Regions from separate parts of the Mesorhizobium sp. M0910 genome, predicted to be linked through region 1. Evidence: riboswitches for the same ligand, from Rfam matches in the RefSeq annotation. Region 1 holds a riboswitch; the other holds the start of a gene.
What was found. A riboswitch is a leader RNA that binds a small molecule or an ion and turns the genes downstream of it on or off. The one in region 1 is predicted to bind thiamine pyrophosphate.

Region 1 (14,297 bases):
ATTGCCGTAATACTGCGCGGGCAAGCCTTCTATCTGGTCGGCACAAAACACCGTATAGGCCTTGAGGAACGCGATCCCGCGCTCGACCTCTTCGCCTTGGGCATCGGTTTCGGTGCGTACGATGCGACTGGCATAGACAACCATCGAGCCGGTCTCGCCTTTGCGGACATGACCGCCCAGCTCGACGCTCTGCTTGAAAGTCATCCAAGTCGGGGAAACGAAACCCCTCGAAACCGCCTCCGACCAGAGAAGCAGGGTATTGATCCCCTGATATGGCAATCCATTGTGACGCAACGGGCGCGTGATACGCCCCGTGGTGTTCGCCGCGCTCCACGGCTTCACCCACGGTCGCACGCCTTTTTCCAGATCCGCGACGATGCGGTCGGTGATCTTCGCGTAGATATCGACGCGGGATTTGTTGCTCTTCCTGTCCATTTGCCGAACCTCCATTCGAGGCCGCGCCAATCGCGGCCGTCACGAGGTCCGACAGCGCAGGACCGCAGGTCCGCGAACCCGCTGAAGATCAATCGGAAGGAAGGGACACGTCGCTTGAGGGCCGCAACGTTAGTGGAGGACGGCGAAGCCGTTTAGCGGAACGAGGACCGGAGCAGGACCAACATTCGTGACGACCGCGGTTGGCCCGGCCGCATCAGGGGGTCTTCCTGCTTTTCTCATCTATTGCTTTTAGGGGAACCACCGTTGAGCACGGGCTTCGATGATCAGTCGTCGACCAGCCAGTCAGGGAGGTCTCCAGATCCGTCTGCCGGACCTCCTTCGGTCCATTCTCAGCACCCTGCGATCAGCACGAACATTCCAAGCGCAAATTTTGGAGCTGAGAGAGGATCCTCACCGTTCTTGCACAGCTGCATTGCAAAAATGTATTTGCGCATTGCACAACTTTTAGCCCCTAAGGCAACACCGAGGCACGCGATGGTCTCCTCCCATTCCATCGTGTCAGCTGTTCCCCTCTGGAGGTTTAAACCTTCACGCCTAAAGAGCCTCGGTTTTCCGATGGCCCTATTTTTTGGCGGTCGGAACGTCGTTGATTGGAACGCGGCGCGATCGCCGCTTCAGCCATCAGCCTTTGGGTGTCATTTCCCCCTGGCGGAATCGACTCCTTCCGACAAAAGCCTGACCTTTGCCAGTCTTCTACGGGCAAGCGTTCGCGCCAAAAGATCAAAGCCGCGTCCGTAACATTCAACAATGAAAGCCAATGTCATGAGATCGAGCAGAAAGTCGTCGATCGCATGTGTGAGCGCATCAGACCTTTGTTCAAGCTGAAGTAGCAAGGCGCGCGCCTCTTCGATCGCGGCCCGGCAATCGTCTGCGTCTATCAGGGAATCGATCCTGTCAAAGATCTGCAAGCCTCACTCTCCCCAAGCCACACTCAGCGCATCGAACGCCGCTGATGAGTGAGTTTTCAACGAAAGAACATGGCGCGTCTCGCGAAAAGGCATCGCTCGGCAAAGTGCCCGTTGATGAAGCATGCTGCGTCAAACGACAAGCAAGAATCCGGGCTCCACCGAGGTGATGTCTTCGAAGCCGGGGTGAGCCGGCTCGGGCCTGCGTCTCGGCCGCAAAACACTGGTCAGAAGGAACTGTGGCCGCATTCGTCGGAAGCAAAACAGTTTCTCTCAATGTTGCCAGCCGCCACGGTTCAGTCGAGATTACATGCGAAACGGCCGATAACGGAAAGCAAAGGCTCGCAAAAAATGAGTAGAGTAGCTGGATCAGTTGAAGATTTGGCTGCGCCGACGACGTTTGCGCCCCTCATGCAGCCGACCTTTCGTTCGATCTGGCTCGCCACCCAGGTCTCTTCTCTCGGCTGGTTGATGCAGACTGTTGCCATCAGCTGGCTGATGGCAACGATCTCGACTTCCGATCTGATGGTTGCGTTGGTGCAGGCTTCATCGAACCTCCCCGCTTTCATTCTATCCGTGTTCGCCGGAGTTCTCGCCGACAATTTCAGCCGGCGCCGGGTCATGTTCGCCGGTCGCTGCCTTATGGTGATTGCCTCCGCGATGCTGACCGCGTCCGTGGCGCTGGGCTTTGTCAATCCGTGGATGATCCTCGGCTTCAGCTTTTTGATCGCATCTGGTGGCGCTCTCAACGATCCAGCCTGGCAAGCGTCTGTCGGCGATATCGTGAACCGACGCGATGTTCCCGCGGCCGTCACCTTGCTCTCCGTCGGTTTCAACACTGTAAGGACCGTGGGCCCGGCACTCGGCGGCATCGTGGTTGCTTCGTTTGGGCTTATGACGGCTTTCGCCGTGACCACGCTCACCTACCTGGTCCCTCTGGCCACCATATGGCGCTGCAAGTGGAAGGTTCGTTCTTCGCCTCTTCCACGCGAGTCGATGAGGACGGCGATCTATGACGGGCTGCGCTTCACGGCGATGTCATCGGAAATCAAGGCGGCGATCGCGCGCGGTACCCTCTTTGGCTTGGCGAGCATCGCCATACTCGCGCTGCTGCCGGTGGTTGTCCGCGATCAGTTGGGAGGAGGACCGCTCGCCTATGGCGCGCTCATGGCCGGCTTCGGGACCGGCGCCGTCTTCGCTGGCATCTCCAACAGCCTGTTCAGACGGAGCTTGTCGCAAGAAAAGCTGATGAGGCTCTCCTGCGTCGCCTGCGCGGCGTGCTCGCTTTCCCTGGCACTGACGTCTTCGATTGCGGTGGCGGCAATTGCACTTGCTTTGGGCGGCGCGGGTTGGGTCACCGCCTGGTCCGGGGTTGGCGTGAGCGTGCAGCTGGCAAGCCCGCGCTGGGTCGTGGGGCGCACGATCTCCATCTACTATGCATTGATAGACGGCGGCATAGCGGCCGGCAGCTGGGTGTGGGGCACCGTTTCCCAGAACCATTCGCTGACCTGGGCGCTGGAGGGCTCCGCTGGAGCCCTGTTGCTCGTCGCCGCAGCCGGCGTTCTGTTTCCTCTTCGAGAGCGCCGCGACTCCGAGCCCGATCCTTTGGGCGAATTCAATGCCCCAGCTGTCGCTCTCAGTTTGAAGCCGAGAAGCGGCCCGATCGTGGTCAAGATCGAATATCTGATAGCCGAGAAAAATCTCGAGGCCTTCCTCGACCTCATGCGGCAGCGGCGTCATGTACACAGCCGCGTCGGTGCTCGGAACTGGACGCTCCAGCGCAACCTTCAGAAGCCTATGCAATGGACAGAAACGTTCCGCACGCCGACCTGGACGGACTACCTTCGGTTAAACCATCGTCTCACGGAAGTAGACAAGGAACTGGACGAACGAGTCTTCCAGCTGCACGCGGCAGAGTCCCCGCCTCAGATGACACTTTCCATCGAGCGGCCGACAAGCTCGGCCCGCAAGCCCGAGCACTCAGTTTTTCGCCATCCCCGTCATTGAAGCCCGGCCGGCACATATCTGGGCATCAGCGATCGCTTACCTATCGCGCTCAAATGGTGCGGGGCGGAGGCGGACGATCCACCAAGATTCGATGGTCAATGGCGGAGAAGAACAATAGGCTGCGAGTGCGATCGATCGGCCCCGCCTTGAAGAGCATCGACAGCCAAGCCGCCGCGAGTTGTCTATAAAACAGGACTGCAGAGGACACATCGACTGCTCCAGGATTGAAGCTGCCGTGTCGAACTGTCCATGACAAACGAAGGAAAACTGCTTGTTTCTGCTTGCGGAGCCTGGGACCCAACAGCACGCGACTATCGCCGCGTGCCGAGCCTGAGTTTGAAGTCTTCCTCAGGCCGCTTCGCAGATCCGGGCCAATGCAACCTTGAGGCTGGCATTTTGTCCCTCCAGTTCGCCGAGACGCTCACGTTCGGCGGCGACCACATCCGGTTTCGCGTTGGCAACGAACTTTTCGTTCGAAAGCTTGCCGCAAATACGAGCGGTCTCCTGCTCGGTGTTTGCAATCGCCTTCTCGAGACGCGCCTTTTCAGCAGACACGTCGATCAGGCTCCCGAGAGCAAGGCAGATGGTCGCCTCGTCGAGCACACCCTTGGGTGCCGCGTCGGCGAGCGAGATGTCGCCGACGCGCGCCAGCCGCTTCATCGCCGAGTCCTGGCGAACCAGCCTTTCGCGTGTCAAATCGTTGGCGCCGACCACGAGAAGCGGCGCTATCGCCGCCGGCGGCACGTTCATCTCCGAGCGCGCGGAACGGAAGCCGGAGACGAGGTCGACCAGCCAGTTGATCCTCGGCGGCCGCTTCGGCGTGTTCGAATCCGGCGGGGGCCAGGCGGCATGCATGCCCAACCCGACCATCGCCGCCAAAGTGCCAGTCCTGCAATTCAAGGACTTAGCTTCTGACTACACGGCTTCTCAGCAATGCCAGGAATGTCGTCTATCCGGACAGGTTTCCCGATCAAATAGCCTTGAGCTTCATCGCATCTGACGCGGCGCAGAAAGTCGAGCTGTTCGGGAGTTTCTACGCCTTCGGCTGTTACCTCGATTCGAAGCTCGTGCGCCAACTCAACCAGTGATCTTACAATCGCGCCGCAGTCGGCATCAGTCAGCATATCTTGGACAAAAGATCGGTCGATCTTGAGCCGCGAAAGAGGCAGTTTACGAAGGTAAGTGAGTGACGAATAGCCGGTGCCAAAATCGTCAAGAGCAACTGTGACGGATAGCGAAACTAACGATTGTAATAATGAAATCGTTTCTTGAAAATTCGAAATCAGCACAGTTTCTGTGATCTCGACCTCCAGTCTTCGGGGCTCCAACCCGGCTTCAGCCAAGGCCACTTCAATTCCATCCAGCAAGGCCTTGTTCTTAAGCTGCACTACCGACAAATTGACGGAGACCCGCAAGTCGCGCGGCCAGCGCGCAGCCGCCAAACAAGCCGTTTTGATGACCCAGTATCCGATGGAGTGAATCAAACCCGTTTCTTCAGCGATGGTTATGAACTCCGACGGAGGGATCGCGCCAAGGGTCGGATGCTGCCACCGCAGCAGGGCTTCAAAACCTCGAATGCGATCGATCGCGAGATCGAGAAAGGGTTGAAATGCGAGCGAAAGCTGGTCATTGGCCAGCGCAGAAGCCAGATCGCGTTCAAGGGCATGGCGCCTTGCAGCAGCTTCATCGTCGCATGGGCTGAAGAACTGGATGGACCCCGCCAGCGTCTTAGCCCTGTATAGCGCGGTGTCGACGCACCGCAGGAGTTGGTTGGTATCCAAACCGTCCGTGGGCGCCCGAGCGATACCGAGAGAGGCCTTGCAATATATTTCGCGTCCTTCGATCAAGAAAGGGGCGCGCATGCCATCTATAATCTGTTTGGCTAAGGACCTGATTTGATCTGGCCTGATATCGCGCGTAGCGATTATTGCAAATTCATCCCCCTCCAATCTCGCGATGCTATCGCTCTCCCGCGTCGATTTCCGAAGTCTCGCAGCCACTTCGACCAAAAGGGCATCCGCCATTGGTCGGCCAAAGCGGTCATTCACCTCGTCGAAATTGTTAAGATCGAACAAAAGTAACGCAAAGTGCTGGTCAAACTGCTTTGCGTCCACCAACGCGTTCTCCAACCGCTCATTGAAGCTGAACCGGTTCGGCAAACTCGTTAGAACATCCCTGCGAATGGCACTTTCGCTTTCCGCTTGCAGAATGAAGCGTTGGGTGAATTCGACTGCGTGGGCAAGCACTGCACGAAACAGCGTGATGGCGTAACTCACTATCAGGATTGCGACGGGCAGATTGACCGCGTCTCCCGCCCCCACAATCGCAACCGCCGAACCGAGGAAGATCGGTAGCGTATACGCGATGGCCGCAATAGGAATCGTGGAAAAAGAAGCGGCACCGCCTGCGATCATCCCCGCGCTCAGGCAGGTAATGACGACCTGGGCTGCGCTTGTTGCCCCGCTGAAGAACAGAACGGGAAGTGCTCCCCACCAGGTGCCGAACAAGAACGCGTTCCGCACCAGGTTTTGCGTTGTCCGGCGAGACACTGACCTTGGTTTGACTGACTGAAACGATGATCTCGCTCTTAGGCCTACGAACCCAGCGGCGACGATGATAACACTCGCCCAGAGGACGGCTTTCGTTTGGTCGGGCGAGCCCCAAACCGCCATAACAAAAGTGGCCGCATTGAGTATGTTCGCAACCATGCCAAGAGGCGTGTTGCGAAGCACGATACTGACCTGCTCCGCTCGTATTCGGCCGGCAAGCGGTTCAATTGTCGAGGGTCCGCCAAAAGCCCGCAGATCTCCCGCCAGAAGGTCACCGAACCTTGCGGTAGACAGACGCTGCATCACTCTGTCACTCCCCCGCCCTAGAGTAGTCGCTGCGTGTTGGTCCCCTAGCACCGAACAATTCGGAAAAGGTAAATTTTGACCGCAAAATTGGGAAACCAAGGGGTCCCAAATTCGAAGATAACGAAAAACGCAACGCTCCCTTGCGAAATCGCCCCCCTCTACGACTGGTGCAAGGTGAGGCTACCCGAAACCTCCGCTGCGCGGGTGAGCGAGACACCGAAAACCTGGGCGGAATACCGGCCATGACCTGCACGCTGGATCCCGGAATCCAAGTGAGCGAGATCTTCGGCCCGACCATCCATGGTGAAGGCATGCTTGTCGGCTTGCCGACGGTGTTCGTTCGAACGGGCGGATGCGATTATCGCTGTTCCTGGTGCGACAGCCTGCATGCCGTGGACAATCGCTTCCGCCATGAATGGAAGACCATGTCCACAGACGCGATCCGGCAAGAGGTCAATGCGCTTCGGGTGGCCGACCAATAATGGTGTCGCTATCAGGCGGCAATCGGGCCATCCAGCCGCTCGGCGCGTTGATCGAACACGGACATCGGAACGGCTACCGCTTTGCGTCGGAAACCCAAGGTTCCGTGGCCAGGGACTGGTTTGCCGAGCTTGATGCCCTGATTCTAAGCCCAAAGCCGCCATCGAGCGAAATGACGACCGATTGGGCTGCGTTCGAGGCGTGCGTCGAGGCGGCGAGGGATAAGCCGCAAATCGTGCTCAAGCTCGTGGTGTTCGACGAAAAGAGACTACGCCTATGCCAAGGATGCCGCCGCGCGTTATCCGCAACTGCCTGTGTATCTGCAGCCCGGCAACACACCGCCGCGCCGTTATGACGAAGAAGCGCTCATTGACCTGGACGGCATAATGAAACGCATGGAATGGTTGGTGGAAACGGTGACTCCGTGACAGATGGTTTGAGGCGCGCGTCCTGCCGCAGCTTCATATTCTGCTCTGGGGCAACAAAAGGGGCGTCTAGCCCGCGCAGTGCTGGTAGCTGGAATGCGCCTGGCCGAGGCGGCCTCTCCCGGTTGCGGAGCACTTCGTTCGGGCCACCTGCTATAGTAATTTTCGAGAATTTCGTGAAAATCTCCGAAGTAGTTTGCCGGCTTAAGATCATTGAACAAGCAGTTCCGTCGACGTCAATGTCACATCAAGTTTGACGAGGAAAATGCGGCTTTTGCCACACCTGCCCCGCGGTAACTTCTCCGCGACCCATGGCGAGCCCTTCCGCCCGATTTGATTGGCCGCCAGCCGTCGCCACGGCCCAAATGCGCTTGACAAACCGGAGCCGGCCCGTCCAACCTGAGGCATTCACCAGGGGAGTCCCGGCAAGGGGCTGAGATACTGCTGGCATTCGCGGCGCAGTGACCCGTTGAACCTGATCCAGTTCATACTGGCGTAGGGACGGTGCAAGCGCTTTGCGGGAGTTTACGCCCGAGGTCCTGTTTCGGCAGGTCGCTAGAAGCGTCTTTTCATCCTTCCGGCACAGAGCTGGGTCTCCAATGCAACGAGCAAAGGAGCCTCACGATGAATGTCCTCACCCCCGCCGTCTCGACGGGACCGCTGCCTGCCTCACGCAAAATCCACAAATCCGGTACCATCCACCCGCAGCTCAGGGTGCCGATGCGCGAAATCTCTGTCCATCCGACAGCCGGCGAGCCGCCCGTTACCGTCTACGATCCGTCGGGCCCCTATACCGACCCGGCTGTCGAAACCAGCATCGAAAAAGGCCTGGCCCGACTTCGCCACGAATGGATTACGGCGCGCGGCGATGTCGAGGCCTATGACGGCCGCCATGTCCGGCCGGAGGACAACGGATTCGCGACGGGCGAACGCCTGACGCCGGAATTTCCCATTCGCCACCGGCCGCTCAAGGCCAAAGCAGGCAAGGCGGTGACGCAGCTTGCCTATGCGCGCGCCGGCATCATCACACCCGAAATGGAGTTCGTCGCCATTCGCGAGAACCTTGGTCGCGAGATCCTGCACGGCAAGCTTGAGCGCGACGGCGAGGCTTTCGGCGCGACACTGCCCGATTTCGTCACCCCGGATTTCGTGCGTGATGAGGTGGCGCGCGGACGGGCGATCATTCCCGCCAACATTAACCACCCAGAGAGCGAGCCGATGATCATCGGCCGCAATTTCCTGGTCAAGATCAATGCCAATATCGGCAACTCCGCTGTCACCTCCTCGATGGCCGAAGAGGTCGAAAAGATGGTCTGGGCGATCCGCTGGGGCGCCGATACGGTGATGGACCTGTCGACCGGCCGCAACATCCACAACATCCGCGACTGGATCGTGCGCAACTCGCCGGTGCCGATCGGCACGGTGCCGCTCTACCAGGCGCTCGAGAAGGTTGGTGGCATTGCCGAGGATCTGACCTGGGAGGTGTACCGCGACACGCTGATCGAGCAGGCCGAACAGGGCGTCGACTATTTCACCATCCATGCGGGCGTGCGGCTGCATTACATCCCGCTGACCGTTGACCGGGTCACGGGTATCGTCTCGCGCGGCGGCTCGATCATGGCAAAATGGTGCCTGCACCATCACCGGGAAAGCTTCCTCTACGAGCATTTCGCGGAGATCTGCGACATCTGCCGCGCCTATGACGTCTCCTTCTCGCTCGGCGACGGCCTTCGTCCCGGCTCGATCGCCGATGCCAACGATGCGGCGCAGTTCGCCGAGCTGGAAACGCTTGGCGAGCTGACGAAGATCGCCTGGGCGAAGGATTGCCAGGTGATGATCGAAGGGCCTGGCCACGTGCCGATGCACAAGATCAAGCAGAACATGGACAAGCAACTCGCCGTTTGCGGCGAGGCGCCGTTCTATACGCTTGGCCCGCTGACGACCGACATCGCGCCGGGCTATGACCACATCACCTCCGGCATCGGCGCGGCGATGATCGGTTGGTTCGGCACCGCCATGCTCTGCTACGTCACGCCCAAGGAGCATCTCGGCCTTCCCGATCGCAACGACGTCAAGACGGGCGTCATCACCTACAAGATAGCCGCGCACGCCGCCGACCTGGCGAAGGGTCATCCGGCGGCGAAACTCAGGGATGATGCCCTTTCCCGCGCGCGCTTCGAGTTCCGCTGGGAGGACCAGTTCAACCTGTCGCTCGACCCCGAAACCGCGCGGTCCTTCCACGATCAGACCTTGCCCAAGGAGGCGCACAAGCTGGCGCATTTCTGCTCGATGTGCGGGCCGAAATTCTGCTCGATGCGAATTTCCCACGACATCCGCGCCGAGGCGCAGAAGGAGGGCATGGCGGCGATGGCGGCGAAATACCGCGAGGGCGGCGATCTCTACGTGCCGGCGGACGAGACCGGCGCACCGGCCATGCCACAGGCGCATGAGCCATCATGAAGGTGCTGGTCAAAGGGGCCGGCGTTGCCGGCCTCACCGCCGCCTTCGAGCTCGCCGCACGCGGCGCGGCGGTTTCCGTTGCCGAGACAAGGCCTGCCATCGAGGGCAATGCGTCGTGGTTCGCCGGTGGTATGCTCGCGCCATGGTGCGAGCGTGAAAGCGCCGCGCAGCCGGTGCTGGATCTCGGATGCGACGCCGCCGACTGGTGGGACGCCGCAACGCCCGGCTTGGTAACACGACGGGGAACGCTGGTCGTGGCCGCGCCGCGCGATGCGGGCGAGCTCGACCGGTTCGCCAGCCGCACGTCGGGCCATCGGCGTGTCGATGAAGACGAAATTGCGCTCCTGGAGCCCGACTTAGCCGGCCGCTTCCGCCGCGGATTGCTCTTCCCCGATGAGGGCCATCTCGATCCGCGCCAGGCGATGTCAGCACTTCATGACAAGCTCGTAGCCATGGGTGTTGAATTCCACTTCGGCGCCGACGCCCAGCATGTTTTTGGTTTCGATCGTCAGATCGATTGCACGGGAATGGCAGCCGCCGATGACAGGTTGCGTGGCGTTCGCGGCGAAATGCTGATCCTGCGCACCCCAGACATCTCGCTGTCGCGCCCGGTCAGGCTGCTGCATCCGCGCTTTCCACTCTATGCAGTGCCGCGCACCGACCACCGTTTCATGGTTGGAGCGACGATGATTGAAAGCCAGTCCGCCGGACCGGTTACGGCGCGCTCCATGTTGGAGCTGCTGGGCACCGCCTATGCCCTCCATCCGGCCTTTGGCGAGGCCGGGATTGTTGAAACCGGTGTCGGCGTCCGTCCAGCCTTTCCCGACAATTTGCCGCGCGCCGAAACGAAGGGTGAGATCATCGCGATCAACGGGCTTTATCGTCACGGCTTTCTCCTTGCGCCCGCCATGGCGCGCCAGGCTGCCAAGCTGGTTTTCAGTCAAGACAGAACCAAGGAGCTTGCTCATGAAACTGATGGTCAACGGCAAACAGCATGAGGTTGCCGCCACCACGCTGGCCGAGCTGCTTGCCGCGCTTGACTATGAGGGCGATTGGCTCGCGACCGCCGTCAACAACGACCTCGTGCACAAAGCCAGCCGGGCGGAATTCCAATTGAACGACGGCGACCGGATCGAAATCCTCTCGCCCATGCAGGGAGGCTAGCATGTTCGATCTTCTCGGGACGACGCTTCCCTCCCGCCTGCTTCTCGGCACGGCCCAATATCCTTCGCCGGCCATCCTTGCCGATGCAGTCAGGGCATCGGGCACCTCGGTGGTGACCGTCTCGTTGCGCCGTGAAATCGCAGGCGGCAGGGCTGGCGAAAAATTCTGGTCGTTGATCCGGTCGCTTGGTGTCAGAATCCTGCCCAACACTGCTGGCTGCCACTCCGTCAAGGAAGCGGTCACGACCGCACAAATGGCGCGCGAAGTCTTCGGCACGCCCTGGATCAAGCTCGAAGTGATCGGCAATCACGACACGCTGCAGCCGGACGTGTTCGGTCTGCTCCAAGCCGCCCGCATCCTGTGCGAGGACGGTTTTGCGGTGTTCCCGTATACTACCGACGACCTTGTCGTCGCCGAGCGGCTGCTTGCGGCGGGCTGCAAGGTCTTGATGCCCTGGTGCGCACCGATCGGTTCCGCCCTCGGGCCGGTCAACATCATGGCGCTGCGCTCGATGCGCGGACATTTCCCTGATGTCCCGCTGATCGTGGATGCTGGTCTCGGACGGCCATCGCACGCGGCAACAGTCATGGAGTTCGGCTTTGATGCCGTGCTCCTGAACACAGCGGTCGCCAAGGCGGCCGATCCGGTCGGCATGGCGCGTGCGTTCGGCAAGGCGGTCGACGCCGGTCGAGAAGCTTTCAGCTCGGGGATGCTCGAACCCCGCGACGTCGCGGTGTCATCGACACCAACATTCGGCAGGGCGGTTTTCTCATGAAGCTCGATCCGTTCTACCTGATCGTCGACAGCGCCGCCTGGATCGAACGCCTGGTGCCGCTTGGCGTCAAGCTGGTTCAGTTGCGCATCAAGGTTAGGGACGAGGCCACGCTGCGGACGGAAATCCGCCGCGCGAACGGCGTCTGCGCGGTCCATGGTTGCCAACTGATCGTCAACGACTATTGGCGCACGGCAATTGAGGAAGGCTGCGACTTCGTCCATCTCGGCCAGGAGGATTTGGCTGCGGCCGACCTGCTGGCGATTAAGTACGCCGGATTGAAGCTCGGGCTTTCCACGCACGATCATCTAGAACTGGAAACGGCCATCGCTGCCGAGCCCGACTATATCGCGCTCGGCCCCATCTATCCCACCGTCCTGAAGCAGATGAAATGGGCGCCGCAAGGGCTCGCGCGGATCAGCGCGTGGAAGCATCGGGTGGCGCCGATCCCATTGGTCGCCATTGGCGGCCTCAACCCCGACCGGCTCGACGGTGTTTTCGCGGCTGGTGTGGACAGCGCGGCGGTGGTCACCGACATCACGTTGAATGCCGATCCCGAAGCGCGCACGCGAGAATGGATCGAAAAGACAAAGCCATGGCGCTGAGGCGAGAACCGCATGTGCTCGTGGTCGGCGGATCAGACTCCAGCGGTGGGGCTGGAATTGCACGCGATATCGAGACGATCTCTTCCATTGGCGTGCGCACCTGCCTGGCCGTCACAGCGCTGACGGTGCAGACGCACGAAGCCGTGATGAAAATCCATCCTTCGCAGCCCGATCTTGTGGCCGATCAGATGCGCGCCGCGCTGCAGGCCAACAAGGTGGCGGCAATTAAGATCGGCATGCTCGCAACGGCTGAGATCGTCGTTGCCATTGCCGGCGTGCTGCGCGAAAATCTACAGGTGCCGGCAATACTCGACCCGGTGCTGGCCTCGACGTCAGGCCAGGCGCTGCTGGACGCAAGGGCCGTCGCCGTCATGAAATGCGACCTGATGCCCCTTTGCCGCCTCGTCACGCCCAATCTCATGGAGCTGGCGCTTCTTGTTGGCTTAGAGCCAGCGGTGGATGAAGGCGGCGCAGTGTGGCAAGGCCAGGAATTGCTGGCAGCCGGGATGCAGGCCCTGCTGATCAAGGGCGGCCACGCGGCGGGACCCCGATCGACCGATATTCTGTTGCACTTTGATCAAGAACCAATCCGCTTTGACACACCGCGACTTTCCGTATCGATGCGCGGGACGGGCTGCATGTTGGCCAGCGCGATTGCGGCGCATCTGGCGAACGCGAGATCACTTGAAGACAGCGTGCGTGAAGGCAAGCTGTTTGCTTTCAAGAGGCTCCAAAAGAATGCAGCCGGACGAAATTGACTTTGCCTCGATCAATCCAATCGCGGCCCCACAATCACGATATCCACGCTATGTCCGCGCATCGCAAGATGTCCGCCATCCTTCTGCAAAGCCTCGAGAATGGCGATATCGATCCTGTCCAGCGGCATTTTCGTGACGTGCGAAAATCCTGCGATTTCTCGCAACGATTATCGAAACGCGCGATCCCGCGCAAGCGCATTCGCAAACACCTGCGCAACGATTCATGGTTCACTACACTAGACAGGGAGTGAGCCCAAAAGGGCGGGATCAGGAGAAAAAGATGCGCGTCGGTTGCCCCCGGGAAATCAAGAACCATGAATACCGCGTCGGCCTGACACCGGGTTCGGTCCGTGAATATGTCGCGCATGGCCATGAAGTGCTGATCGAGACCGGCGCCGGCGCCGGCATCGGCGCCGATGACAACGCGTATCGCGCCGCCGGCGCCACGATTGCCAAAACGGCCGCCGACGTTTTTGCCAAGTCTGACATGATCGTGAAGGTCAAGGAGCCGCAGCCCAACGAATGGGTTCAGCTCCGCGACGGCCAGATCCTCTATACCTATCTGCATCTTGCTCCGGATCCGGAGCAGACCAAGGGTCTGCTGGCCGCCGGCGTGACCGCAATAGCTTACGAGACCGTCACCGACGAGCGCGGCGGCCTGCCGCTCTTGGCGCCGATGTCGGAAGTTGCCGGCCGCCTGTCGATCCAGGCGGGCGCCACGGCGCTGCAAAAGGCCAATGGCGGCCGCGGCGTTCTGCTTGGCGGCGTGCCCGGCGTGCTCCCCGGCAAGGTAACTGTGCTCGGCGGCGGCGTCGTCGGCCTGCATGCTGCACGGATGGCGGCAGGGCTTGGCGCCGACGTCACCATCATTGACCGCTCGATCCCGCGCCTGCGTCAGCTCGACGACATCTTTGGCGGCCGCGTTCACACCCGCTACTCGACCGTCGAGGCGCTGGAGGAAGAATGTTTTTCGGCTGACATAGTCGTCGGCGCCGTGCTGATCCCGGGGGCAGCAGCGCCCAAGCTGGTGACGCGCGAAATGCTGTCGGGCATGAAGAAAGGCGCCGTGCTGGTCGACGTCGCCATCGACCAGGGCGGTTGTTTCGAGACATCGCACGCCACCACCCATGCCGAGCCGACCTATGAAGTCGACGGCATCATCCATTATTGCGTCGCCAACATGCCGGGTGCGGTGCCGGTCACCTCGGCCCACGCGCTCAACAATGCGACGCTGCACTATGGCCTGCAGCTCGCCGACAAGGGCCTCAAGGCGCTGGTAGACGACCACCATCTGCGCAACGGGCTGAACGTCCACAAGGGCAAGATCACGAATCGCGCAGTGGCCGAAGCGCTCGGTTACGAGCTGGTCGAGCCGAAGGCCGTTCTCGCCGCCTGAGCTGTCCGAATCTG
Region 2 (14,297 bases), on a different contig from region 1:
GGCTACCGCAATCTTGGCCGGCGTGCTGTACGCGTCGATATTCTCGAACGGCTGGCCGACCTGATCCGGCCGGCGACCAACTGGAAGCCGGGCCTCGGCCCTCGCCCCGACGGCGCCTATGACGGCCAGTCCTTCATGGTGACGCCGCCGATGATGTCGATTCTCGGCGCCACCGCCGACGACATGGAAGAAATCCTGAAGGGACTCGGCTATCGCGCCGATGCCAAACCGGCGGCCGAGGTCAAGGCGCGGCTCGAAGCACAGGACAATGCCGCGCGTGAAGCTGCCGCTGCAAAGCAGGCGGCGGAAGAGACTGCGCGCGTCGAGCAGGCGAGGATGGCGGAAGCATCTGCCGCGGCAGAGCCGCCGGCGGAGGCTTCGGAACCTGTGTCGGATGCGGCTCCTGTTGCGGAGGCGGCGGCCGAAGCTGTGACCGAAGCGACGGCAGAGCCTGTCGCGGAAGCTCCAGCCCCTGAAGCTGAGGCAGAAGTCACGCAAGAGACCCGGCCCGCCGCGGAGGCAACTGCTGAAGCGCCTGCGGAACCAACGGCCGAGCCAAGGGCGGAACCTGGGGCGGAAACTGAGGCTGCGGCACCGGCAGAACCGCCGGTTTCCGACACTACGGAAGCATCGCCGGCCGAACCTGCAGCAACGACGGAAGCCGTCTCCGGCGAAGCTGCTCCAGAAGCCGAGGAGCCAAAACCTGTCCTGTTATGGCGGCAGGGTCGTTTCGACCAGCGCCCGCGTCATCGCCAGCATGACAACCGCCCCCGGGACAATCATCGGGACCATCGCGCGCGCAGTGGTCAAGCTGCGCTGGACAGCCGCAGCGATGCGCCGGTAGATGCCGGCGGGCAACCGACGCCGGGCGACCGGCCCGCCCGTCAGGGGCGCCACGACCAGCGCGACGGCGCCGGCAAGCCGCGCTTCGATCGCAGCAAGTTCCAGCCCAGGCCGCAAGGCGAGGCGGCAGAGCAGCGCGCCGGCAAGCCGCAAGGTGAACGCCCGGACCGGCGCGAAAACCGGCCCGACTGGAAGGCTGGCCGGCAGGACGGCAAAGGCGGCGCCCAAGGCGCAAAACCCGCCTTCCAGCCAAAGCCGCGTGAGGAACGCCCCGTCCGCTTCGACCCGGACTCGCCCTTCGCCAAGCTCGCCGCGTTGCGCGACCAGCTGAAGAAGTAAGCTGCTCGTCCAATGGTCACTGATGCCCGCCAGCGCATCGACAAGTGGTTGTTCTTCTCGCGCGCGGTAAAATCGCGCACGCTGGCAGCCAAGCTGGTCGTCGCCGGACGCGTCCGCATCAATCGCGACAAAGCAGCGCAGGCCTCCGACACGGTCCGGCCGGGCGACGTTTTGACCATCACGCTGGAGCGGCGGATCTTCGTCTGGAAAGTCCTTGGCACCGGCGTACGGCGTGGCCCGGCCGAAGAGGCCCGCCTGCTCTACGAGGACATGTCGCCGCCCCCCGCGCCCAAGGGCGAGGCGCTTCCGGATGCGGTGCCGCCGTTGCGCGAGGCCGGCAGCGGTCGCCCGACGAAGAAGGAACGCCGCCAGACCGACCACCTGCTCGGCGACGATTGAGCAAGGTCGAACGCCCGCTTTGCCGGCCTTCCGGAATTCCATTCCGGAAACCGCGGCACCGCTGACAGGGGCCGCCCTTGCCACCAGCGGACAAAGGCGTTACCTCACCAAAAAAGCCCAACAAAATGGGACGTCCCGGAGCCGACCAATGACCTATGTCGTGACCGACAATTGCATAAAATGCAAATACATGGACTGCATCGAGGTCTGTCCGGTCGACTGCTTCTACGAAGGTGAGAACATGCTCGTCATCCACCCGGACGAGTGCATCGATTGCGGCGTCTGCGAACCGGAATGCCCGGCCGACGCAATCAAGCCCGACACCGAGTCGGGTCTCGACAAATGGCTGCAGATCAACACCGAATATGCCGAGAAATGGCCCAACATCACCGCCAAGAAGGAGCCGCCGGCCGACGCTAAAAATTTCGATGGCGAAACTGGCAAGTTCGAGAAATATTTCTCCCCGGAGCCCGGCGAAGGCGACTGACGAGCCTGCCGGCTGCGGTGGCCTGACGCCGCGTAACAGACGTGATACATTAACTGCCTTGACAGGCGGCGACGGCGCGCGGCCTTCGCGCGTGCAGCAAAACCTTGATTCTTCCGACTTTTTGTGCTATATGAGCCAAACATGCCGGTGACACAACGTCGATTTATGGCGCAAACGCCCCAAATCACTGAAAGGTGAATTTCTCAATCCGGACCAGAGCGATCTGGGGCAGGCGGTCGCAATGTTGCGATTTGCCGGTCCTGGCCTTTCCGGTGAGTTCATCGTTGTGTGGCTAAGGACCGGTCACCCCGGTCGTACGAGTTCGGGCCGGCACGATGCCGGTACCACAACAAGGAGTTCAGGGCGTAATGGCAACGATCACCCCGCAGAAGAAGTCCACCGCAGCGCGCCACGGTTTCAAGACCGGCGAATACATCGTTTATCCGGCGCATGGTGTCGGCCAGATCGTCTCGATTGATGAGCAGGAAGTCGCGGGCCACAAGCTGGAGCTGTTCGTCATCGACTTCCAGAAGGACAAGATGCGCCTCAAGGTGCCGGTCGCCAAGGCGACCTCGATCGGCATGCGCAAGCTGTCGGAAGAGGATTATGTCGAGCGCGCGCTGAAGGTCGTGCAGGGCCGCGCCCGCGTCAAGCGCACCATGTGGTCACGCCGTGCCCAGGAATATGATGCCAAGATCAACTCCGGCGATCTGATCTCGATCTCGGAAGTGGTGCGCGACCTTTACCGCGCCGATAACCAGCCGGAGCAGTCCTATTCCGAGCGCCAGCTCTACGAGGCGGCCCTCGACCGCATGGCCCGCGAGATCGCGGCCGTCAACCGCATGTCGGAGACCGAAGCGGTCCGCCTCATCGAGGTGAACCTCAACAAGGGCCCGAAGCGCGGCGCTAAGGCCGACAACGAGGAAGCCGAGCAGGAAGAAGCCGCCTGAGCTTTTCTCGTCTTCGAATTCAGAAAAACCCGGCCTCGCGCCGGGTTTTTTGTTTTGGCTGACCGGCGACGGGCATATCTAACCTTCGCCGCCCTCCCTTTCCGCCTCGTGCTTCAGTGTGGCGATGAACCGCTTGGTCCGCTGGCGTTCCGGGTTGCTGAACAGCACCGCGGCCGGGCCTTGTTCGACGATGTTGCCGGCATCGAGGAACACCACTTCCCGCGCGATCTTGGAGGCGAGCCGCAGATCATGCGTCGCCATCACCATGGTCGTGCCCTCGCTGGCGAGCTTGCCGAGCACGTCGACCACCTCCTGCGCCAGTTCCGGATCGAGTGCAGAGGTCGGCTCGTCGCAGAGCAGGACTTTCGGCGAAGGCGCCAGAGCCCGGGCAATCGCCACGCGCTGCTGCTGGCCACCTGACAGCGTCGCCGGCCAGGCATCGGCCTTGTGCGCCATGCCGACCTTTTCGAGCAGGGCCAGCGCCCGTTCGCGCGCCCTCTCCTTGGGCCATTTCAGCACCGTCACCAGCCCCTCCATGATGTTCCCGATCGCGGTGCGATGCGGAAACAGCTGGAAATTCTGGAACACCATGCCGGTCTGCAGCCGCAGCCGCTGGATATCCCTGGTCGAGACCCTGCCGCCGGGGCGGAATTCAAGTGCATCGTCGCCGATCCGTACCGTGCCTGAAGTCGGGAGCTCGAGCAGGTTGATGCAGCGCAAAAGCGTGCTCTTCCCTCCGCCCGACGGTCCGACAAGCGCCGTAACGCTGCCTTCCTCGATGGTGACGGTCACGCCCTTCAGCACAAGATTGTCGCCGAAACGCTTTTCGATGTTGGTGAGGCCGATCATGCGCGCGCCTCCAGGAAGCCGCCATAACGGTTTAGCCGCGTTTCCAGCCGCGCCTGCAAGGCCGACAGCACGGAGCTCATGATCAGATAGAGGGCCGCTGCCTCGACATAGAGGATCAGCGGCTCATAGGTGGTGGCGACGATGCGCTGCGCTGCCTGGAACATCTCCGGCACCGTGATGGCGGCGGCGAGCGAAGTGTCCTTGACCAGCGAGATGAAGGTGTTGGACAGCGGCGGCACGGCGACGCGCCCCGCCTGTGGAAGAATGGTGCGCCGCATTGCCTGGGCCCAGGTCATGCCGATCGAATAGGCCGCTTCCCACTGGCCCTTGGGCACCGAACCGATGACGGCGCGGATTATTTCCGACGAATAAGCACCGATGTTCAAGGTGAAGCCGATCAGTGCTGCCGGAAAGGCGTCGAGCAGGATGCCGACCGATGGCAGGCCGTAGAAGATAAGGAACAGTTGCACGAGAAGCGGCGTGCCGCGGAATATCCAGACGTAGAAGCGGACCACGGCGACCAGCGGTTTGGGACCGAACAGCCGGACAAGCGCCACAACCAGGCCTAGTACAAGACGAATGCAAACGACAGCAGCGTCAGCGGCACGGTGAAGATCAGTGCAGCCCATAGCAGCGTAGGCAGGGATTCCAGCATCAATTGCAGCCAGTGCGGCACGAAGGCTCCTCCTTGCCAGATTGCCGTCGCTCATATCACGCGAAAGCGGCGGGCCGTCAAAAGACAGCTCGCCGCGATATGAACGACGTGGGCCGGCGTTCGGCCCACACGAGAAAGCCGTTTTACTTCGAAACGTCCTGGCCGAAATAGGTGTCGGCGATTTTCTTGTAGGTGCCGTCGGCCTTGATGTCGGCCAGCGCCTTATTGATGGCGGCCACCAGTTCCGGATCGCCCTTGCGCACGATGACGCCGGAATAGTCGGCGTTTTCTTCCTGGGCGGCAATCTTCACATTGGCGTCGGGCTTGTGCTTCTTGAAGTCGAGGAAGGACAGGCTGTCGTTGATGGTGGCGTCGGCGCGGCCCGTAAGAAGCAGCTGGATCGACTGGTCGAAGCCGTCGGTGCCAACGAGTTCGGCTCCGTTGGTTTCAGCCAGCTTGCCGAAGTTCGAAGTCAGTGATTGCGCCGCCTTCTTGCCCTTGAGATCGGCGAAGCTCTTGATATCGGTGTTGTCGCCGCGCACGATCAGCACCGCCTTGGAGGCGATGTAGGGATCCGAAAAGTCATATTTGGCCTTGCGCGCCTCGGTGATGCCGACCTCGTTGATGACGGCATCGTAGCGGTTGGCATCGAGACCGGCGATCAGCCCGTCCCATTTGCCTTCGAGGAACTGGGCTTTGACGCCGAGGCGCTCGGCGATGGCCCGCGCGATCTCGACGTCGAAGCCGACCAGCGCGCCGGAAGCATCATGATAGGTGAAGGGCGCATAGGTTCCTTCTGTGCCGACCTTGAAGACGCCGGACTGCTTGATCTGGTCGAGATTGGCGCCGGCGTGACCGGCGGCGATGGCCAGAACCTGCAGCGTTCCGGCGATGATGAGCGATTTGAGCCATTTCATTTTTCTGTGATCCGTCCTTGGCCGGTATCCGGCGTCATTGCGAGTGCCGGAAAATGACAGATGCGCGATGCCAGAATAAGAAACTGAATTTCAAAAATCCCGCGCCCTTGAAATCCAATTCTCAACCAGCATCTCCCGGCGCCATCCGGCTGAGTCAAGGCCGGCGGCGAATCGCCTGGAACAGCGCAATCGACATGACAGTCCGGGGGAACATTCCCCCGCATGGCACGTTCTTCGCTGTTGTAGGGCGCGGCGCCGCCATTTCAACCATCGGCGCCAACTCACGATTCGATCGCACCGCAACGCCTGAAGCAGGAGCGCGGCATGATGGAAGACAGTGCAGGACGGACCATGGTTCGCGCGGCGATGAAAGCCCCTTATCTGGAACGTGACGAAGAGCATCTCCTGGCGCTGCGCTGGAAGGAAAACAATGACCAGCACGCGCTGCACCGCATCACCGTCGCGCATATGCGGCTGGTCATTTCCATGGCGTCGCGGTTTCGCCACTACGGCCTTCCGCTGGGCGACCTGATCCAGGAAGGCCATGTCGGGCTGCTGGAGGCCGCGGCCCGTTTCGAACCCGAGCGCGAGGTGCGGTTCTCGACCTACGCGACTTGGTGGATTCGCGCCTCGATGCAGGACTATATCCTGCGCAACTGGTCGATCGTGCGCGGCGGCACCAGCTCGGCGCAAAAGGCGCTGTTCTTCAACCTGCGGCGTCTGCGCGCCCGCCTGGCAAACGGCGCCGAGCAGACGTCGAATGCCACGCTCTACCGCGAAGTGTCGGCGGCTCTCGGGGTATCGGAAGCCGATGTGGCGATGATGGATTCCCGCCTTTCGGCGCCGGACAGCTCGCTCAACACGCCGCTAGCCGACGATGCGGGCGCAACCGAGCGGATGGAGTTCCTGGTTTCGGATGACCCGCTGCCCGATGAGGTCGTCGGCGATACGATCGACGTCGAACGCCGCTCGGTGTGGCTGAAGACGGCACTCGGCGCTCTCAATGCGCGCGAGCTCAGGATTATCGAGGAACGCCGGCTGAGCGACGAGGGCGCGACGCTCGAAGCGCTCGGCGAGACGCTCGGCATCTCCAAGGAACGTGTCCGGCAGATCGAGGCGCGCGCCATGGAAAAGCTCAAGGCGGCGCTGGTAAAGCAGAATCCGGAATTTCTCGCAGCCTGAATCGCGTCGGCTGCTATTTGTCGGTGACGATCTTGACCTTGTCGCCGGCCGAAACCGCGGCGCCCGGCGACAGCGCGTTGAGCACCCTGAACAAATCCAGCTTGCGGTCGACGCCGACCATCTGTGCGGCCAGGGAGCCCATCGTCTGGCCGGGCTGCACCGTGACGATGCGGATACGCAGTGGCTTCAGTGCTGCCTTCTCGGCAGCACTCAGGATGCGGAACGAGCCGCTGACCGAGCGCGCCACCGTGCTCAGCGAGGTGCTGGCCGACGGTGCAGCAGTCAGCAAGCGGTAGACCTGGCCGCCGGCGCGGATCACCGCAATGTCGAATTGCCAGCCATCGGCGCCGGCATGCGCGGTTGCCGCTTCGTTGCCGTTGATCGTCTCCTGGCGCACGCTGCTGTCGTCGAGGCCGGCAACCCAGCCGCTGCGGATGTAGTCGGTCAGCGAGCGGTCCTTGTCGATCGAAACGCCATCGAAGCGGATTGCCATGTCGCCCGGGCCTGTGGCGGTCACCGCCGCCGCCGAATTGTCGATGATGAAGCCGTTGGGCACCGAGAACGACACGCCGAGGCCAGGATGCAGGAAGGTTTCGCCGCGCACATAGCCTTCCTCGGGCGTGTCGCCGTAAAGCAGCCCGTCTACGCCGGCAAGGAATGAATCGCGGTCGCGCGACCCGACGCCGGGCGCGCCGAACTGGCGGGCGTGGCGCTGCGCGAGATCGATACGCTGCGGCGTGTTGGGGTGCGTCGCCAGGAAGTCGAGGCTGGCGTCGGTGGCGCCGCTGATCGAGCGGAAATCGGTATAGGCCGACATCGACTGCAGGAAGCGGCCGGCGGCGTAGGGGTCGAAACCGGCTTCACCGATCGACTTGATGCCGATGGCGTCCGCTTCCAGCTCCTGATTGCGCGAGAACTGGGCCAGCCTCAGCTTGCCGCGGATCAGCGCCGCCTTGGCCGTCGGGTTGTCGCCGAGCACATCCGAAACAACCTTGGTCGCCAACCCCTCCTCGGCTTCCAGCTGCTGGCGCTGCAGGCCGTGGTTGGCTGTAACGTGGCCCATCTCATGCGCAATGACGGCGGCCAGCTCGGCGGAATCGTTGGCCAGCGCCAGCAGCCCGCGGGTGATGTAGAGATAACCGCCCGGCAGCGCGAAGGCATTGACGTTGGGCGAGTTGAGGATGGTGATGCGGTAGGTCTGGGTCGGGTTGGCCGACACCACGGTCAGTCTGCCGACGACCTTGGCCACCATGCGCTCGAGCTTGGGGTCGGAATACTCGCCGCCATAGGTGGCGAGGATGCGCGGGTGTTGCGCCTTCGCCAGTTGGGCGAGCTTGCTGTTGGCGGCGACATTGTCGACCGTGATCGGCTTGTCGGAGGGCTGGAAGCCCGATTCCTGCACGTCGGGAGGCGTGAACATCTGGCAGCTTGCCAGCGCCACGGCAAGACCGGCCAGCGCCAGAAAGCGCGCCAGCGGTTTCACCCTCCGATTGTCGATGCCGGTCGGCAGATCGGCTTCCTTTCAAGTCCTGGCACGTGACCGCGAAAATCGGGCGCGATTTCCGAAAAGCATCACGCGCAAAGTCAAGTGCTATGGCGTCCTTCGTGCGTCCGACAGATACGAGGCAGCAAGGGCAAATCACGGTCTAGGCCGGACCAGCTCCTGGCGGACCTAGCCACACTACCTCGACCATGGCAAGCAAGCGCCGCTTCGCCTTCCGCCGGTTTGACCATAAATTTATGTCCGCTTCCGGGCAACATCTCGTGATCCAGCCGCAAACGGACCCGAGCCGATATAGCGTCGGAATGCCTCCGGTCCAGCCCCGACGAAAAAATCGGCGGCGGTGCCGGTCGCGGCAACCGTGCCACCATCCAGGAAAACCATGTTTTGGCCGATACGGCGCGCATCGTCCGGCTGGTGCGTGACGAATAGCACCGTCATGCGCTGCTCCGAATGAACGTCGGCCACCAGATCGAGCATGTCGTCGCGCAGTGCCGGTCCGAGCGAAGCGAACGGCTCGTCGAGCAACAGCACCGGCCGGTCGCGCACCAGGACCCGGGCGAGCGCGACACGCTGCCGCTCGCCGCCGGAGAGTTCGCGCGGCAGCCGGCTTTCCTTGCCGGCAAGACCGACGCGCTTCAGCGCTGCGGCGATTGCGGCGCGGTCAGCCTCGCTCAGCCTGAGCGAAGGCGAGCGGCCGAGCCCGACATTCTGCTCGATCGACAGATGGGCAAACAGGTTGTTTTCCTGGAACACCATCGATACCGGCCGCGCTGATGGCGGCGCAGTGCTGACGTCGGCGCCGCCGATCAGCACGCGGCCCGACCGCGGCGTCTCGAAACCGGCCACCAGATTGAGCAGCGTCGACTTTCCCGAACCGCTCGGCCCCATGATGGCGGTGATTTCCGACGCCCGGAAATCGACATCGAACATAAGCGGCGTTTCACCATAGCTGAACGAGACATTATCGAGCCGCACGGCCGCGCCTTTTTCCACCGAAATGGACCGTTCCGGGCTGATCGGCATCATGATTTCTCCCTCCTTCCCAGCCAGTCCGCGGCCAACACCAGCGCCAGGCAGACAAGGCCGAGCAGCAGCGCCAGGCCGGCGGCATCCTCGGTGCGGTAACTGCCCATGCGCGCCAGCAACAGATAGGGCAAGGTCTGCACGGAATCGCTGCCGAACAGCGCAATGACGCCGAGATCGCCGAGCGACAGCGCCATGGCGAACGCGAAGCCGGTGGCGAGCGGCCGCCGCAGCGACGGCCAGTCGACCAGCCGCAACCGGTTCCAGCCCGAGATGCCAAGCTGTGCGCAGAGCCGTTCGTGGCGTTCGCTCGCCGCGTCATAGGCAGGGCGGATGGCGCGGATGGCGAACGGCATCGCCATCACCGCATTGACCGCAACGACCATGACAGGGGCGATCGCAAAGACATCGCCGACGGTGCGCAGGAGCAAGAACCAGCCGGCACCGATGACGATGGGCGGCACCACCAGGACGAACCCCGCACCGGTGTCGGCCAGGTGTTCGAGCAGCGTCCTCCTGCCGCTCCGCCGGGTGAGCGCCAGCGCCCGGCGCGCCATGACCAGCGACAGCGACAACGCCACAGAGAGCAGCGCCGACAGGAGGGAGAGCACGGCACTGGTCGCCGTCGCTTGCCGCACCGCGCTCTCGCCGGCCAGGCGGCCGAGATCGGCGCCAAGCCCGGCTGCCAGCGTGGCCGCCATCGGCCCGGCGACAAACAACAGTGCGAGCCCGATCGCCAATGCGTTCAGCACGGTCTCGGCCGCACCGGCTGAAAAATACCGGCGCGGCGCCACCGGCAGATTGGCATCCCCGACCATATTGGCGCCGAGCCGCGTCAAGGCCAGCACGACGACGAAGGTCAGGGCAATCTGCAGCAGGGTCAGCGTCACAGCCCGGGCCGGGTCGAAGTCGAAACGCAGCGCCTGGTAGATGGCAACCTCGAGCGTCGTCGCGCGCGGCCCGCCACCGAGCGTAAGCACGATGGTGAAGGAGGTGATGCACAGCATGAAAACGAGCCCGGCAACGCCCGGCAAGGCCGCACGCAGCGGCGGCCATTCGATCAGCCGGAAGGCCGGCGCAGCCCCCATGCCAAGCTGGCTCGCCAGCCGCCATTGGTTAGCCGGCACGGTCTGCAACGCCTCCAGGAACAGCCGCGTCGCCAGCGGCAGGTTGAAGAAGACATGGGCGACGAGTATGCCCGACAAGCCATAGATGCCGGGCCAGCTCTGGCCGCCTAGCGCGCCCAGCGTGCCGGCGAAATAGCCGGCGCGGCCATAGAGCGCCAAGACACCGAGGGCGGCAACAATGGCCGGCAGCGCCAGCGGCACGGCGAAAAGCTGCAAGATAAAGCCTCGCCCGAAAAAACGCGGATGCCGCGACAGGGCACGCGCGACGAACAGGGCCGGTGCAACGGAGAGCAGGGTCGACAGCAGAGCCTGCCAGAGCGTGAAACGGACGACGCGCAAGAGATAGGAATCGAAAGCGGCGGCGGCGCCGGACAGGTCGCGTGTGGCTTCGACGACGAGCCCGGCGAATGCACCGCCGATCAGCAGCGCGATGGCGGCGAGCGCGACGATGCCGGCAGTGACGCGGGGATCGGCCGGATGACGCGTAGGCATGTCGCGCTACCCGACACTACGACAGGCGTAGATCGAAGGAAATACCTGGCAAAGGCCGAGCCCACCCCTCTCTGGCCTGCCGGCCATCTCCCCCTCAAGGGGGGAGATTGCGCACTCAGCCGCCTTCGCCAATCTCACAAGTGGCAGGACGAGGAGAGGCGACAAAGCTGCCGATCTCCCCCTTGAGGGCAGGGCTATCGCATTTGGATTCTTACGAAGTTGGACCCCCACCCTAACCCTCCCCACAAGGGGGAGGGAACGCTGCCGCATGCCCTTACTTCCCCTTTTGGCGCCGAAAGGCAGACAATTTGCCGAGGTCAGTGCCAACGGAAGTCTCCCTCCCCCTTGTGGGGAGGGGTTAGGGGTGGGGGTACGTCGTAGAGCGAAAGCCTCGGCGTTCCATCTGCGATAGCCGTGCCCTTGAGGGGGAGATGGCCGGCAGGCCGGAGGGGGGTGGCTTGGCGCAAACATCCGACGAGGCTTGAGCCCTACCTGCTCATCGCCGCAAGCCACTCATCGACCCAGGCCTTGCGGTTGGCCGCGACGTCTTCCGGGCTGAACAGCAAGGTCTTGGTCGGCTTGACCAGCTTGTCGAACGCCGGGTTGAGCGGCTTGTCGGTTTTGCCGGCCGGGAACATCCAGTTGGTTTCGGGAATGACATCCTGGAATTTCGGTCCGGTCATGAAGGCAATGAACTTTTCCGCCAGCGGGTTCTTCGCGCCCTTGGTGGTGATCCCCGCAACCTCGATCTGCAGATATTCGCCCTCCTCGAAGGACGCCGCCTGGTAGCGCTCGGTGTTTTCGGCGACCATGTGGTAGGCCGGCGAGGTGGTGTAGGACAGCACCATCGGCGCCTCGCCCTTGGTGAACAGGCCGTAGGCCTCGCTCCAGCCCGGCGTTACCGTCAGCACCTTCGCCTTGAGTTTGGCCCAGGCTTCCGGCGCCTTGTCGCCATAGACCGACTTGACCCACAGCAGCAGGCCAAGGCCCGGCGTCGAGGTGCGCGGATCCTGGATGACGATCTTCTCTCCGGCATCGCCCTCGACCAATTCCCTGAGGCTCTTCGGCGGGCTCTTCAGTTTTTCGGTATCGTAGACGACGGCGAAATAGCCATAGTCGAACGGCACGAAAATATCGTCGCTCCAGCCGCCCGGCACATTGACGCCCGAGACGGCGCCGTGCGGCGAAAACAGGCCGGTTGCCTTGGCGTCGGCGGTTAAGTTGGTATCGAGGCCAAGTACGATATCGGCCTTGGTCGCGGCGCCTTCCAGCTTCACACGGTTGAGCAGCGCCACGCCGTCGGCGACCGAGACGAATTCGACGACGCAACTGCATTCGGCCTCGAAGGCCTTCTTCACTGCCGGTCCCGGACCCCAATCGGCGGTGAAGCTTTCATAGGTATAGACCGTCAGTCTATCCTGTGCCGATGCCTGCCCTGGCAGGGCGAGCGCGGATGCCGCAAGCAGGACAATTGAGACAAGAGAGTGGAAAAAACTGCGCATCGGCGCCTCCTTCGTTCGCGTTGAAAGGAATTGAGGCGTCGGGCTGTCCGAAACGTCTAATCCCTCCGCCGGTACAAACCGGATCAGGTTCAGCGGGTTGGCAGTCTTGCCTCTCAGCCGGTCCGCGAAGATCGCGTCCGGCACCCCGTTAGAGCGTTGCGACACATAGGCCCGGCCGAAGTGCTGCGCAAGCGGAAGTTTGCCGGGCATCCAAAGCCCAGCCTTCCGTGTCGTCTGCCGTTTCATCTTCCGTTTCATTCTTCCGTTTCTGGGGCAGGGCTGGTAAGGGCCACGAGATATGAGCAAATTCACCATCCTGCTTGGCGGCGATCTCATCCGCACGCCGCTGCTCGACCGCCAGGTCGAAGGCTCGCGCGTCATCGCTGCCGATGCCGGCATCGGCCATGCCCGTATGCTGGGCCTGTGGCCGGAACTCTGGGTCGGCGATTTCGATTCCGTGCCTGCCGAGTTGCCGGAGGATCTGGCCGCCGTGCCACGGCAGGTGTTTCCCGCCGAAAAGGACAAGACCGACGGTGAACTCGCTATCGCCGCCGCGCTCGAACGCGGTGCGACCAGCCTTGTGCTCGCAGGTGCTTTCGGCGGCAAACGCACCGACCACATCTTCCTGCATCTGGCGCTGAGCGTCCGGCTGGCGGAAGGCGGGACGGACGTGCTTTTGACCAGCGGCGCACAGGAAGGCATTCCCTTGCTGCCCGGAAAGACTGGCTTCGACTATGCCGACGGCACGCTGTTTTCGGTGCTCGGCTTCTCCGATCTCGCCGGCCTGAGCGTCACCGGTGCCAAATGGCCGCTCGACCATGTCGAGGTTGCGTTCGGCTCGTCGCTGACCATTTCCAACGAGGTCAGGGGCCGGTTGGAAATCGCGCTGGCCAGCGGCCGCGCGCTGCTGCTCGCGCATCCCTACCCTCTTCCGGAAAGCTGAGCCCAGAAAGCTGACATGGCGCCGCCGCTTCTCAATCTCGACGGGATAAAGCTGACCTTTGGCGGCACGCCGCTGCTCGACGGTGCCGCCCTGACGGCCTCAGCTGGCGACAAGATCGCCTTGGTCGGCCGCAACGGTTCGGGCAAGTCGACGCTGCTCAAGATCGCCGCCGGGCTGATCGAGCCGCAGGACGGCGAAGTCTTCCGCCAGCCTTCGGCAACCGTGCGCTACTTGCCGCAAATGCCCGACATGGACGGTTTTGCGACCGTCCGCGCCTATGTCGAGGCGGGGCTCGGGCCCGCCGACGATCCCTATCGCGCCACCTATCTGATGGAGCATCTCGGCCTGACCGGCGAAGAACGGCCGAACGACCTCTCCGGCGGCGAGGCGAGGCGTGCGGCACTCGCCCGCGTCATGGCGCCGGAGCCCGACATTCTCCTCCTCGATGAGCCGACAAACCATCTTGACCTGTCGGTCATCGAATGGCTGGAGGAGGAGCTTGCCCGCACCTCCTCGGCACTGGTCGTCATCTCGCATGACCGCCGTTTTCTCGAGCGCGTGTCACGCGCCACAATCTGGCTCGACCGCGGGCAGACCCGCCGTCTCGACAAGGGCTTTGGCTATTTCGAGGAATGGCGCGACACGGTGCTGGAGGAGGAAGAGCGCGAGCAGCATAAGCTCGGTCGCCAGATCGTGCGCGAGGAGCACTGGCTGCGCTATGGCGTGACAGCGCGGCGCAAGCGCAACATGCGCCGGCTCGGTGAGTTGCAGACCATGCGCCAGCGCTTTCGCGGTCATCGCGGCGCCGAGGGTGCGGCGACGATGACAGCCAGCGACGCTGCCGAATCCGGCAAGCTGGTGATCGAAGCCAAGAACATCGAGAAGAGCTTTGGCGATCTGACCGTGGTCAAGGGATTTTCGACCCGCATCCAGCGCGGCGATCGCGTTGGCTTGGTCGGGCCGAACGGCGCTGGCAAGACGACACTGTTGAAGATGCTGATCGGCGAATTGAAGCCGGACGCAGGCACGGTGCGGCTCGGCACCAATCTGGAGATCGCCACGCTCGACCAGAAGCGCGAGGCCGT

Region 2: it holds a riboswitch for thiamine pyrophosphate, as region 1 does, so the genes downstream of both, thiB (thiamine ABC transporter substrate binding subunit) here and thiC (phosphomethylpyrimidine synthase ThiC) in region 1, are expected to answer to the same signal.

The regions. Positions count from the first base shown of each region.
Region 1 is NZ_JAMYNZ010000031.1:1,516-15,812, forward strand. It holds gene NKH78_RS31820 (ArdC family protein) at 1-435, opposite strand, end outside; gene NKH78_RS31825 (hypothetical protein) at 1,092-1,364, opposite strand; gene NKH78_RS31830 (MFS transporter) at 1,713-3,368, shown strand; partial or broken gene NKH78_RS31835 (valine--tRNA ligase) at 3,717-4,220, opposite strand; gene NKH78_RS31840 (putative bifunctional diguanylate cyclase/phosphodiesterase) at 4,265-6,220, opposite strand; partial or broken gene NKH78_RS31845 (6-carboxytetrahydropterin synthase QueD) at 6,383-6,469, shown strand; partial or broken gene queE (7-carboxy-7-deazaguanine synthase QueE) at 6,466-7,201, shown strand; TPP riboswitch at 7,532-7,648, shown strand; gene thiC (phosphomethylpyrimidine synthase ThiC) at 7,753-9,588, shown strand; gene thiO (glycine oxidase ThiO) at 9,585-10,586, shown strand; gene thiS (sulfur carrier protein ThiS) at 10,555-10,752, shown strand; gene NKH78_RS31870 (thiazole synthase) at 10,754-11,527, shown strand; gene NKH78_RS31875 (thiamine phosphate synthase) at 11,524-12,129, shown strand; gene NKH78_RS31880 (hydroxymethylpyrimidine/phosphomethylpyrimidine kinase) at 12,120-12,887, shown strand; gene NKH78_RS31885 (hypothetical protein) at 12,938-13,138, shown strand; gene ald (alanine dehydrogenase) at 13,168-14,283, shown strand.
Region 2 is NZ_JAMYNZ010000007.1:162,894-177,190, reverse strand. It holds gene NKH78_RS19075 (helicase-related protein) at 1-1,182, shown strand, start outside; gene NKH78_RS19070 (RNA-binding S4 domain-containing protein) at 1,195-1,581, shown strand; gene fdxA (ferredoxin FdxA) at 1,730-2,068, shown strand; gene NKH78_RS19060 (CarD family transcriptional regulator) at 2,437-3,018, shown strand; gene NKH78_RS19055 (amino acid ABC transporter ATP-binding protein) at 3,097-3,867, opposite strand; partial or broken gene NKH78_RS19050 (ABC transporter permease subunit) at 3,864-4,543, opposite strand; gene NKH78_RS19045 (amino acid ABC transporter substrate-binding protein) at 4,666-5,439, opposite strand; gene NKH78_RS19040 (RNA polymerase factor sigma-32) at 5,764-6,621, shown strand; gene NKH78_RS19035 (M48 family metalloprotease) at 6,635-8,104, opposite strand; gene thiQ (thiamine ABC transporter ATP-binding protein) at 8,360-9,151, opposite strand; gene thiP (thiamine/thiamine pyrophosphate ABC transporter permease) at 9,148-10,767, opposite strand; gene thiB (thiamine ABC transporter substrate binding subunit) at 11,256-12,269, opposite strand; TPP riboswitch at 12,313-12,427, opposite strand; gene NKH78_RS19015 (thiamine diphosphokinase) at 12,568-13,212, shown strand; gene NKH78_RS19010 (ABC-F family ATP-binding cassette domain-containing protein) at 13,228-14,297, shown strand, end outside.